DNA from 2 places in the Streptomyces sp. 5-10 genome. Region 2 is predicted to be linked to the other one. Evidence: riboswitches for the same ligand, from Rfam matches in the RefSeq annotation. Region 2 holds a riboswitch; the other holds the start of a gene.
What was found. A riboswitch is a leader RNA that binds a small molecule or an ion and turns the genes downstream of it on or off. The one in region 2 is predicted to bind cyclic di-AMP.

Region 1: another riboswitch for cyclic di-AMP. It lies ahead of IEJ02_RS42805 (LysM peptidoglycan-binding domain-containing protein); the one in region 2 lies ahead of IEJ02_RS46275 (C40 family peptidase).

The regions. Positions count from the first base shown of each region.
Region 1 covers NZ_JACVYG010000070.1:13,397-18,724, reverse strand. The annotation lists gene IEJ02_RS42810 (transglycosylase family protein) at 205-1,119, shown strand; cyclic di-AMP (ydaO/yuaA leader) riboswitch at 1,374-1,541, shown strand; gene IEJ02_RS42805 (LysM peptidoglycan-binding domain-containing protein) at 1,548-2,246, shown strand; gene eno (phosphopyruvate hydratase) at 2,583-3,863, shown strand; gene IEJ02_RS42795 (FtsB family cell division protein) at 3,968-4,450, shown strand; gene IEJ02_RS42790 (DUF501 domain-containing protein) at 4,521-5,117, shown strand; gene IEJ02_RS42785 (Ppx/GppA phosphatase family protein) at 5,114-5,328, shown strand, end outside.
Region 2 covers NZ_JACVYG010000098.1:3,966-9,293, forward strand. The annotation lists gene IEJ02_RS46265 (M23 family metallopeptidase) at 1-1,113, shown strand, start outside; gene pcrA (DNA helicase PcrA) at 1,212-3,686, opposite strand; cyclic di-AMP (ydaO/yuaA leader) riboswitch at 3,860-4,059, shown strand; gene IEJ02_RS46275 (C40 family peptidase) at 4,068-5,246, shown strand.

The DNA of each region.
Region 1 (5,328 bases), on a different contig from region 2:
CGTGTGACCTTGGCGTGACCTGGGATACATCGCCTTGTGATGATCGAGTGCCCTCGCTATGTTCACCGGCGAACCTTGTCGCCGTAGCGCGATAGCGCCATAAGAGAGGTCAATCGCATGCGTTCCGGTAATGGTCGACACCGTCGCCCCCGTCAGGCCCCGGCCATCATCGTGGCGGCGGGGGTCACGGGAGCGGGCCTCGCCATGCCCCTCTTCGGGGCGGCCGGCGCACAGGCCGCCCAGACCACCACATGGGATCACGTCGCCGAGTGCGAGAGCGGCGGTATGTGGAGCGCCAACGAGGGCAACGGCTTCTACGGCGGGCTCCAGCTGACCCTCGACATGTGGAAGAAGTACGGCGGCACGGAGTACGCCCCGCGCCCCGACCTCGCCAGCCGCTCCCAGCAGATATCCGTCGCCGAGGCGATCCTCGGCGACCGCGGCCCCGACGCCTGGCCGAGCTGTGCGCTGGGCGCCGGGCTCACCGACGGCGGCGGCGCCCCCGATGTGGACCCCGGCGGCACGGCCACCCCGGACCCGGGGACGGGCCGTGACGGGGGCGACCTGGGGGACCGGGGGCGGGACGGCTCCTCCTCGGACGCGGACCGCTCGGGGACGTCCGGCAGCGCCGACAAGCCGGACGCGCCGGACGCTTCCGGGTCGGCCGAGGACCCGGAGGCGCCCCACACCTCCAAGTCCCCCGACGGTCTGGACGGCTCCGCGTCGGACGACCCGGCGTCGGACGGCCCCTCGGGCTCGGACACCCCCTCGGCGTCGGACGGCTCCAGGGACCCCTCGGCGGACCCCTCCGCCGACCCCGCGCCCTCCGGCCGCCACCGCGGCGACCCGGACGCCGGGGAGCGGGCCGACGACGGCGACGCGGGGAGCGCACGGCCCTCCGGGCGCCATGCCTCGCGCGGCGCGTCGGACCGCGACGAGAGCGCCACGGGCGACGCTTACACTGTTCGCCGCGGTGACAGCCTGTCAGGGATCGCCGAGCACCAGAATGTGGCCCGGGGTTGGAAAGAGCTCTACGAATCCAACGAGGACCTCATCGGAACCGACCCCGATCTGATCATCCCTGGTCAGCGACTTGACCTCACCATCAGGGAGCAGTGATTCGGGGGGAATTGCCCGATCTGGGCCCGGTGAGACATACATCTCGTCACATTTTACGGGCCGCACCTCGTGTCCGATCCCTCCTCACCCGGCCCCACCTGCGCGGATGTGGGCCGGGTGAGATCAATTACAGCCCCATTCACTGCCCTTGGGGTGTTTGAACCTTCTTGGAAGGTGTGTTTAACGTCTTTCCGCTCGCCACCGCGGGCACCGTCGATCGTCACGCCGAATCCTGCCGGCGGTCGGGGGGAACCGACGCGTCAGCGCCGAAGGCAGGAGCGGGGGACCCAAGGTAGGTGCCGAATGGCCTGTGGAAACGGGCTCGTCGGCTAGGGGTGAAGCCGGGAGCGACCATCGTGACCGGCCGGGCAACTCACGTCCGAACCCGACAGCTCACCTCGTAGGCGTCGGTGAGGAAACGAACCAAAATGCTCAAGTCCAACGGGAAGCACCGCCGCCCCTCCAAGGCCACCCGTATCGCCGCGCTCACCGGTCTCGCCGGTGCCGCCGTGGCGGCACCGCTCATCGGGGCGACCTCCGCCTCCGCGGCCACCACCTCGCAGTGGGACCAGGTCGCGCAGTGCGAGTCCGGTGGCAACTGGTCGATCAACACCGGCAACGGTTACTACGGCGGCCTGCAGTTCTCGAGCTCCACCTGGGCCGCCTACGGCGGCACGGCCTACGCCTCCACCGCGGACAAGGCCAGCAAGGCCCAGCAGATCCAGATCGCCGAGAAGGTCCTGGGCAGCCAGGGCAAGGGCGCCTGGCCGGTCTGCGGCAAGGGTCTGACCTCCGGCGGCAGCCCGTCCGCCCCGTCCGCGCCCTCCGGCTCGCAGAGCCAGTCCTCGGCGACCACCAAGTCGGCCCCGGCCGCCCAGCCGGCCCAGCCGAAGGCGCAGCCCAAGGCACAGCCGCACACCGCGCCCGAGCACGCCGCGCGGCAGCAGACCCGTGGCCCGATCAAGAAGGGTGACGGCGAGTACAAGGTCAAGTCCGGCGACACCCTCGGCAAGATCGCCAAGGCCCACGACGTCAAGGGCGGCTGGAAGAAGCTCTTCGAGCTGAACAAGGACATCGTGGAGCAGGCCGACCTGATCTTCCCGGGCCAGCAGCTGCACCTCCGCTGAGCCACGGCCACGGCCTCGGTCATGGCCACGGCCTCGGCCTCGGTCATGGCCACGGCCTCGGCCTCGGTCATGGCCACGGACACGGCCCAGGCCTGAGGACTCCCCCCAGGGACCTCTCCTGAGGCCGGCCCCGAGAACGAGCCCCGGCCGGGCGTGCCGCCCACTATGGCGCGCCCTGCCGGGGCTTTCCCAATGCACAAGAAATCTGGATTTTTGATCCAGAATCTGGCTTTTTGTGTCACGCCCCTGTCTCGTGGGGCGGGCGAACGCGGGGCGCAGCCCTCCCGGCCCGTTAGGCTCGTGCTGCTACCGCAGACCCATACGAAGGAGAACCTCGTGCCGTCCATCGACGTCGTCGTAGCTCGCGAGATCCTCGACTCGCGAGGCAACCCCACGGTCGAGGTCGAGGTTGGCCTCGACGACGGCAGCACCGGCCGTGCCGCCGTGCCGTCCGGCGCCTCCACCGGCGCCTTCGAGGCCCTCGAGCTCCGTGACGGCGACAAGAACCGCTACAACGGCAAGGGCGTGGAGAAGGCCGTCCTCGCCGTGATCGAGCAGATCGGCCCCGAGCTGGTCGGCTATGACGCCACCGAGCAGCGGCTGATCGACCAGGCGATGTTCGACCTGGACGCCACCCCGGACAAGTCCTCGCTCGGTGCCAACGCGATCCTCGGCGTCTCCCTCGCCGTCGCGCACGCCGCCTCCGAGGCGTCCGACCTCCCCCTCTTCCGTTACCTCGGCGGCCCGAACGCCCATCTGCTGCCGGTGCCGATGATGAACATCCTCAACGGCGGGTCGCACGCCGACTCCAATGTGGACATCCAGGAGTTCATGATCGCGCCCGTGGGCGCGGAGTCCTTCTCCGAGGCCCTGCGCTGGGGCGCCGAGGTCTACCACACCCTGAAGTCCGTGCTGAAGGAGCGCGGCCTGTCCACCGGCCTGGGCGACGAGGGCGGTTTCGCGCCGAACCTCGGCTCCAACCGCGAGGCCCTCGACCTGATCGTCGAGGCGATCAAGAAGGCCGGCTACCAGCCGGGCCAGGACATCGCGCTCGCGCTGGACGTCGCCGCCTCCGAGTTCTACAAGGACGGCACCTACCAGTTCGAGGGCCAGTCCCGCTCCGCCGCCGAGATGACCTCGTACTACGCCGAGCTGGTCGCCGCGTACCCGCTGGTCTCCATCGAGGACCCGCTGAACGAGGAGGACTGGGACGGCTGGAAGACCATCACCGAGCAGCTCGGCGACAAGGTCCAGCTGGTCGGCGACGACCTCTTCGTCACCAACCCCGAGCGGCTGTCCCGCGGCATCGACAGCGACACCGCGAACGCCCTGCTGGTCAAGGTCAACCAGATCGGCTCGCTGACCGAGACCCTCGACGCGGTCGAGCTGGCCCAGCGCAACGGCTACAAGTGCATGATGTCCCACCGCTCCGGTGAGACCGAGGACGTCACCATCGCCGACCTGGCCGTCGCCACCAACTGCGGCCAGATCAAGACCGGCGCCCCGGCCCGCTCCGAGCGGGTGGCCAAGTACAACCAGCTGCTGCGCATCGAGGAGATCCTCGACGACGCCGCGGTGTACGCGGGCCGTTCCGCCTTCCCGCGCTTCAAGGGCTGAGCGGACACGTCTGACGCCCGTCCCCGGCCGCGGTCCCGTACCGTGGCCGGGGACGGCGTCGCTCGACGGCGTTACCCAAGCGAAGTCATCACCGGGGAGGCGACGTGCCGGCGGATCGGGAACGGTTCTCCACCGCGACCAGGCTCAAGGCGCTCGGCGAGCACGCCGCCGCCCGGGTCTACCGCGTGCGCACCAAGCGCCGCCGCGGCCGGCTGACCGGCCGGGCCGCCCTGCTCGCGCTGGTCGTCTGCTCCCTCGTCGTGGCGCTCGCCTATCCGATGCGGCAGTACATCTCCCAGCGCTCCGACATCGCCAAGCAGCGGCAAGAGGCCCAGCGGGCCCGCGAGGACGTGAAGAAGCTGCGGGAGCGGAAGGCCCGGCTGCGCGACCCCGCCTACACCGAGCAGCAGGCCCGGGAGCGGCTGCACTTCCTGATGCCGGGGGAGACCGGCTACAGCGTGGTGGACGGCACCGGCCTCACCGAGCACTCCACCGACCAGGGCGCGGCCGGCCGCCCCTGGTACACCAACCTCTGGGACGCCGTGGACACGGCGGACGCGGCGGGGGCGGGCGGCACGCGCCGCTGAGGCGCCGCGCTCCGGCCGCCGGCCGCACCCGGCGTTCGAACCGAAACGAAGAAGAAGAGCTTTCCCACTCATGGACACGCCCCCGCCCCAGACGGAGCCCACCGCGCCCACCGACGCGGACATCCACGCCGTACGGGAGCAGCTGAACCGCGTGCCCCGGGGCCTGCGCGCGGTTCAGCACCGCTGCCCCTGCGGCAATCCGGACGTCGTGGAGACCGCGCCGCGGCTCGAGGACGGTACGCCCTTCCCCACCCTCTATTACCTGACCTGCCCGCGCGCCGCGTCCGCGATCGGCACGCTGGAGGCCGAGGGCGTGATGAAGGAGATGACGGCCCGGCTGGGCACCGACCCCGAACTGGCCGCCGCCTACCGCGCCGCCCACGAGGACTACATCGCGCGCCGCGACGCCATCGAGGTGCTCCGGGGCTTCCCCAGCGCGGGCGGGATGCCGGACCGGGTGAAGTGCCTGCACGTGCTGGTGGCCCACTCCCTCGCGGCCGGCCCCGGGGTCAATCCGCTCGGGGACGAGGCGATCGCGATGCTGCCGGAGTGGTGGCGCAAGGGCCCGTGTGTGAGCCCCTGCGGGACCGATGACCCGAGCCGGGACCGGGCCGAGGAGCCGAGCCGGGATCGGACCGATGACCCGAGCCGTGAGGAGAGCGCATGACCCGCGTCGCCGCCGTGGACTGCGGCACCAACTCGATCCGGCTCCTGGTGGCGGACGCCGATCCGGCCACCGGGGAGCTGATCGAGCTCGACCGCCGGATGAAGATCGTCCGGCTGGGCCAGGGTGTGGACCGCACGGGTCGGCTCGCCCCCGAGGCCCTGGAGCGCACCTTCGCCGCCTGCCGCGAGTACGCGGAGGTCGTGGCGGAGCT
Region 2 (5,328 bases):
GGGCTGAGCCATCCGGGACTGAACCATCCGGGGTTCGACCAGCACGGACTCGACCAGCACGGACTCGACCAGCAGGGGCTCGACCAGCACTCCGGCTTCGATCGGACAGGCCTCGACCAGCCCGAGCACGAGCCCAACGCCTTCGATCAGACGGCCGTCTTCGAGCCGAACGCCGTTGACCAGACCGCCGCGTTCGAGCGGGCCGTCATCCCCGAGCAGCCCGGCGCGTTCGAGCACACCGCCGTCTTCGACCCGGTCAACGAGCCCGACCAGCCGTGCGACCCCGGCCCCGAAGCGGAACCTGAACCCGAGGCGGCGGTCATGCGGGAATCCGCCCCCTCCCCTCGCCGGGAGGTGAACCGCGGCCGCCGCCGTACCCCCTCGCCCCGCCCCAAGCGCTCCGCGCTCCTCACCGTCGCCGTCCCCTCCGTCTGCGCCCTGGGCGTCACCGCCGTGGCCGCCGCCTCGGTCAGCGGCGTGGGGAGCGACAAGAAGGACGAGTCCACCACTCAGGCCGCCCCTGACACCGCGGCGGCCCCCGTGAAGCCCTCCGTCGCCAACAGCAAGCTGGACTCCCAGCTCGCCGGGGTCCGCGAGGGCGCCGACGACTTCCGCGACCGCGCCAGCCGCACCCAGGAGCGGATCGACCTCCAGGCGCGCCAGGCCGCCGAGAAGAAGCGCAAGGAGGCGGAGGCGGCGCGCAAGGAGGCGCTGCGCCCGAAGTTCGCGCTGCCCGTCGCCCAGCACGGCCTGAGCGCCATGTTCGGCCAGGCCGGTATCAACTGGATGTCGGTGCACACCGGCATCGACTTCCCGGTGAGCTACGGGACGCCCGTGATGGCCGCCACCGACGGCACCGTAAGGGCGCAGTGGAACGACGCCTACGGCAATATGGTCATTCTGACCAGCCCGGACGGCACGGAGACCTGGTACTGCCACCTCAGCAGCGCCAAGATCCGCTCCGGGACCGTCAAGGCCGGGGAGACCATCGCGTACTCCGGGAACTCCGGTAACTCCACCGGCCCGCATCTGCACTTCGAGGTCCATCCCGGCGGTGGCGCGGCCGTCGACCCGCTGCCCTGGCTGCGCGGCCACGGCCTCGACCCGAACTGACCGGGCCGGGACGGGCCGGGCCGGGCCTTCCAGCTGACCGGGCCGGGCCTTCCAGCCCAGTCCCAGCCCACGCCGGCCGCCGCCAGCCCAGCCCCCCGCTACAGCTTCTCCACCGGTGCGTACCGCAGCAGCAGCCGCTTCGGCTTCTCGTCGCCGAAGTCGATCGTCGCCTCCGCGTTGTCCCCGCTGCCCTTGACCGCCACCACCGTGCCGAGCCCGAACGAGTCATGGGTGACCCGGTCGCCGATGGCCAGGGCGACCACCGGGCGCTCCTTGGCCCGCCGGGTGGCGAACCCGCTGCCCCCGGTGCGCGCACGCGACGTCGACAGACCGGACGAAAGGCCCGACGGCGGGGTCGAGGCGATGCCGCCCATGGACGCCGACGGGGTGGTGGGCCCGGTGCGCCGCCAGCGCACGTACTGGTCCGGGATCTCCTCCAGGAAGCGGGACGGCGGGTTGTACGCGGGCTGTCCCCAGGCGCTGCGCATCGTCGAGCGGGTCAGATAGAGCCGCTCGCGGGCCCGGGTGATCCCCACATAGGCCAGCCGCCGCTCCTCCTCCAGCTCCTTGGTCTGGCCGAGCGCCCGCATATGCGGGAAGACGCCGTCCTCCATGCCGCTGAGGAAGACGACCGGGAACTCCAGGCCCTTCGCCGTGTGCAGGGTCATCAGCGTGATCACGCCGGAGCCCTCGGTGTCCTCGTCCGGGATCTGGTCGGAGTCGGCGACGAGCGCGACCTGTTCCAGGAAGTCCGCGAGGGTGCCGGGGTTCTCCTCGCCGCGGTCCTGCTCGAACTCCAGGGCCACGGCCGCGAGCTCCTGGAGGTTCTCGATCCGGGTCTCGTCCTGCGGATCGGTGGACGCCTGGAGCTCGGCCAGATAGCCGGTGCGCTCCAGCACCGCCTCCAGGACGGTGGCCGGGCCCGCCCCGGACTCCACGATGGTGTGCAGCTCCTCCATGAGCGTGTTGAACCGCTTGACGGCGTTGGCCGAGCGGGCCGCCATGCCGTACGCCTCGTCGACCCGGCGCAGCGCCTGCGGGAAGGTGATCTTCTCGCGCAGCGACAGCGCGTCGATCATGGCCTCCGCGCGCTCCCCGATGCCGCGCTTGGGCACGTTCAGGATCCGGCGGAGCGGGACGGAGTCCTCGGGGTTGGCCAGCACCCGCAGATAGGCGAGGACGTCCCGGACCTCCTTGCGCTCGTAGAAGCGCACACCGCCGACGACCTTGTACGGCAGCCCGACGCGGATGAAGACCTCTTCGAAGACACGGGACTGGGCGTTGGTGCGGTAGAAGACCGCCACGTCCCCGGCCTTGGCGTCGCCCGCGTCCGTCAGCCGGTCGATCTCGTCGGCGACGAACTGGGCCTCGTCGTGCTCGGTGTCGGCCACATAGCCGGTGATCTCGGTCCCGGCGCCGGCCTGCGTCCACAGGTTCTTCGGGCGGCGGTTCTCATTGCGCTCGATGACCGCGTTGGCCGCGCTGAGGATGGTCTGGGTCGAGCGGTAGTTCTGCTCGAGGAGGATCGTCCGCGCGGTGGGGTAGTCCTCCTCGAACTGGAGGATGTTACGGATCGTGGCGCCCCGGAAGGCGTAGATCGACTGGTCGGCGTCGCCCACCACGCACAGCTCGGCGGCCGTGGTCTCCTCGGTGTCGGTGCCCACCAGCTCGCGCACGAGTGTGTACTGCGCGTGGTTGGTGTCCTGGTACTCGTCCACCAGGACGTGCCGGAAGCGGCGGCGGTAGTGCTCGGCGACGTCCGGGAACGCCTGGAGCAGATTGACCGTGGTCATGATGATGTCGTCGAAGTCCAGCGCGTTGGCCTCGCGCAGCCGCGCCTGGTACATCACATACGCCTCGGCCAGCGTCTTCTCGAAACCGTCCGCCGCCTGCCCCGCGAAGGTCTCCTCGTCGATCAGCTCGTTCTTGAGGTTGGAGATCTTGGCACTGAAGGACTTCGGCGGGAACCGCTTGGGGTCGAGGTCCAGATCCCGGCAGACCAGCGACATCAGCCGCTTGGAGTCGGCCGCGTCGTAGATCGAGAACGACGAGGTGAAGCCCAGCTTCTTCGACTCCCGGCGCAGGATGCGAACGCAGGCGCTGTGGAAGGTGGACACCCACATGGCGTTGGCCCGCGGGCCGACGAGCTCCTCGACGCGCTCCTTCATCTCGCCCGCCGCCTTGTTGGTGAAGGTGATGGCGAGGATCTGGCCGGGGTGGGTGGAGCGGGCGCCGAGCAGATAGGCGATGCGGTGGGTGAGCACCCGGGTCTTGCCGGAGCCGGCGCCCGCGACGATCAGCAGCGGGGAGCCGGTGTGCTCCACGGCGGCCCTCTGCTGCTCGTTCAACCCCTCGAGCAGGGCGGACGGGTCCACGGCGGGGCGGGCCGCGCCGTCCCGGTAGTGGGCCTCCCGGGGCACGGGCGCGTCGAAATCGCCGCTGAAGAGGTGATGCGGCACATCCTCGGCACCGCCGTGGCCAGGGTGCGCCGAATCCTCGGGCGGCGGTGGCCGCTCCTCGTCCGAAGGAGGCCCGAGGTCCGCCAGGAAGCTGTCGTCAAAGAGGCTGCTCATCGCTCCCCGAGTCTAGGCCGCCCCACTGACAGCCGACGTCCGAACATCACGAAACGGTTTCGGGCAAAACGGCCACCAGTCTTCACAGGAGCCCCACGTGTTGGCTACCGTCCTGCGTCAGGCGGCCCGGAAGATCCGTCGGCGAACCACGTCGGCACGGGCGGCCTCCGCCGAGTCCGGTACCGCCGTGAGGCGCCCGGAGCCGGGGACCCGCCCTCCTAGCCCCCCTTCAGGGAGGAGGGGCCCACGCAACACCGGGGTGAATCGGCCCGACCGGTGTGGCACGCGAGTGCCGCCCGGACACGGCCGTAGGGCAACCTTCCGAACCGCCCGAACCCGACAGCTAACCCGGTAGGCGGTCCACGGAAGGAGTCGCCTCCCTTGGCGTCGCACCGCAAGCCGCGGAACCGCATACCCGCCCCGCTCACCGGTCACGGCCGCCGTACGGCCGTCGGGTTCACCACGGCCGCCCTCGCATCCGTCACCCTCCTCTCCCAGTCGGCCAACGCCGCGCCCACCGATCCCAAGCCGGCCGCCCAGTCGATCGAGAAGGTGAAAGAGAAGGTCGACACCCTCTACCACCAGGCGGAGGCCGCCACCCAGCGCTACAACGCCGCCAAGGAGCGCACCGACCAGCAGCGGGCCAAGGTCGACAAGCTGCTGGACTCCGTCGCCCAGCGCACCGAGAAGCTCAACGAGGCGCGGCGCATGCTCGGCCAGTACGCCGCCGCCCAGTACCGCGACGGCGGAATGGCCCGCTCCGCCGCGACCCTGCTGTTCTCCAACGATCCGCAGGACGTCTTCGACCAGTCGCATCTGATGGACCGGATGACCGGCCGGCAGAAGCAGGCCGTCGACGACTTCCAGAAGCAGCGGGCGCAGGCCGCCAAGGAGCGCGGTAAGGCCGGCGAGAGCCTTGCCTCGCTGACCGCGTCGCAGAAGCAGCTGAAGATCCAGAGGAAGACCGTCCAGGACAAGCTGACCGAGGCGCGGCGGCTGCTGGCGAATCTGACCGCCAAGGAGAAGGCGCGGCTGGCGGCGATCGAGAAGAAGAAGGCGGAAGAGGCCCGCCGTAAGGCCGCCGAGCTGGCCGAGAAGCAGCGGCAGGAGGCGGCCGCGCGCAAGAAGCGGCAGGAACAGCAGCAGGAGCAGCAGAACGCGGGTGGCTCCGGTTCGACGGCGCCCTCCACGCCCTCGGCCCCGGCGGGCAGCTCCAAGGCGGCCCAGGCCATCGCCTTCGCCAAGGCACAGCTCGGCAAGCCGTACGTCTGGGGCGCGACCGGGCCCAGCTCCTTCGACTGCTCGGGGCTGACGCAGGCGGCCTGGAAGTCCGCCGGGATCTCGCTGCCGCGCACCACCTGGGACCAGGTGAAGGCCGGTACGCGCGTCTCGACGTCCCAACTCCAGCCGGGCGATCTCGTCTTCTTCTACGACGACATCAGCCATGTCGGCCTCTATATCGGCGACGGGATGATGATCCACGCGCCGAAGCCGGGCGATGTGGTGAAGAAGGCGCCGATCACGGAGATGCCGATCTACGGGAGCGTGCGGCCCTCGTAGGCCCCCTGTCCTGACGTGCCGCCGCCCCGGGGCCCAGCCCGGGGCGGCGGCGCCGTCAGCTCCACAGCGGCGTCCTCAGCAC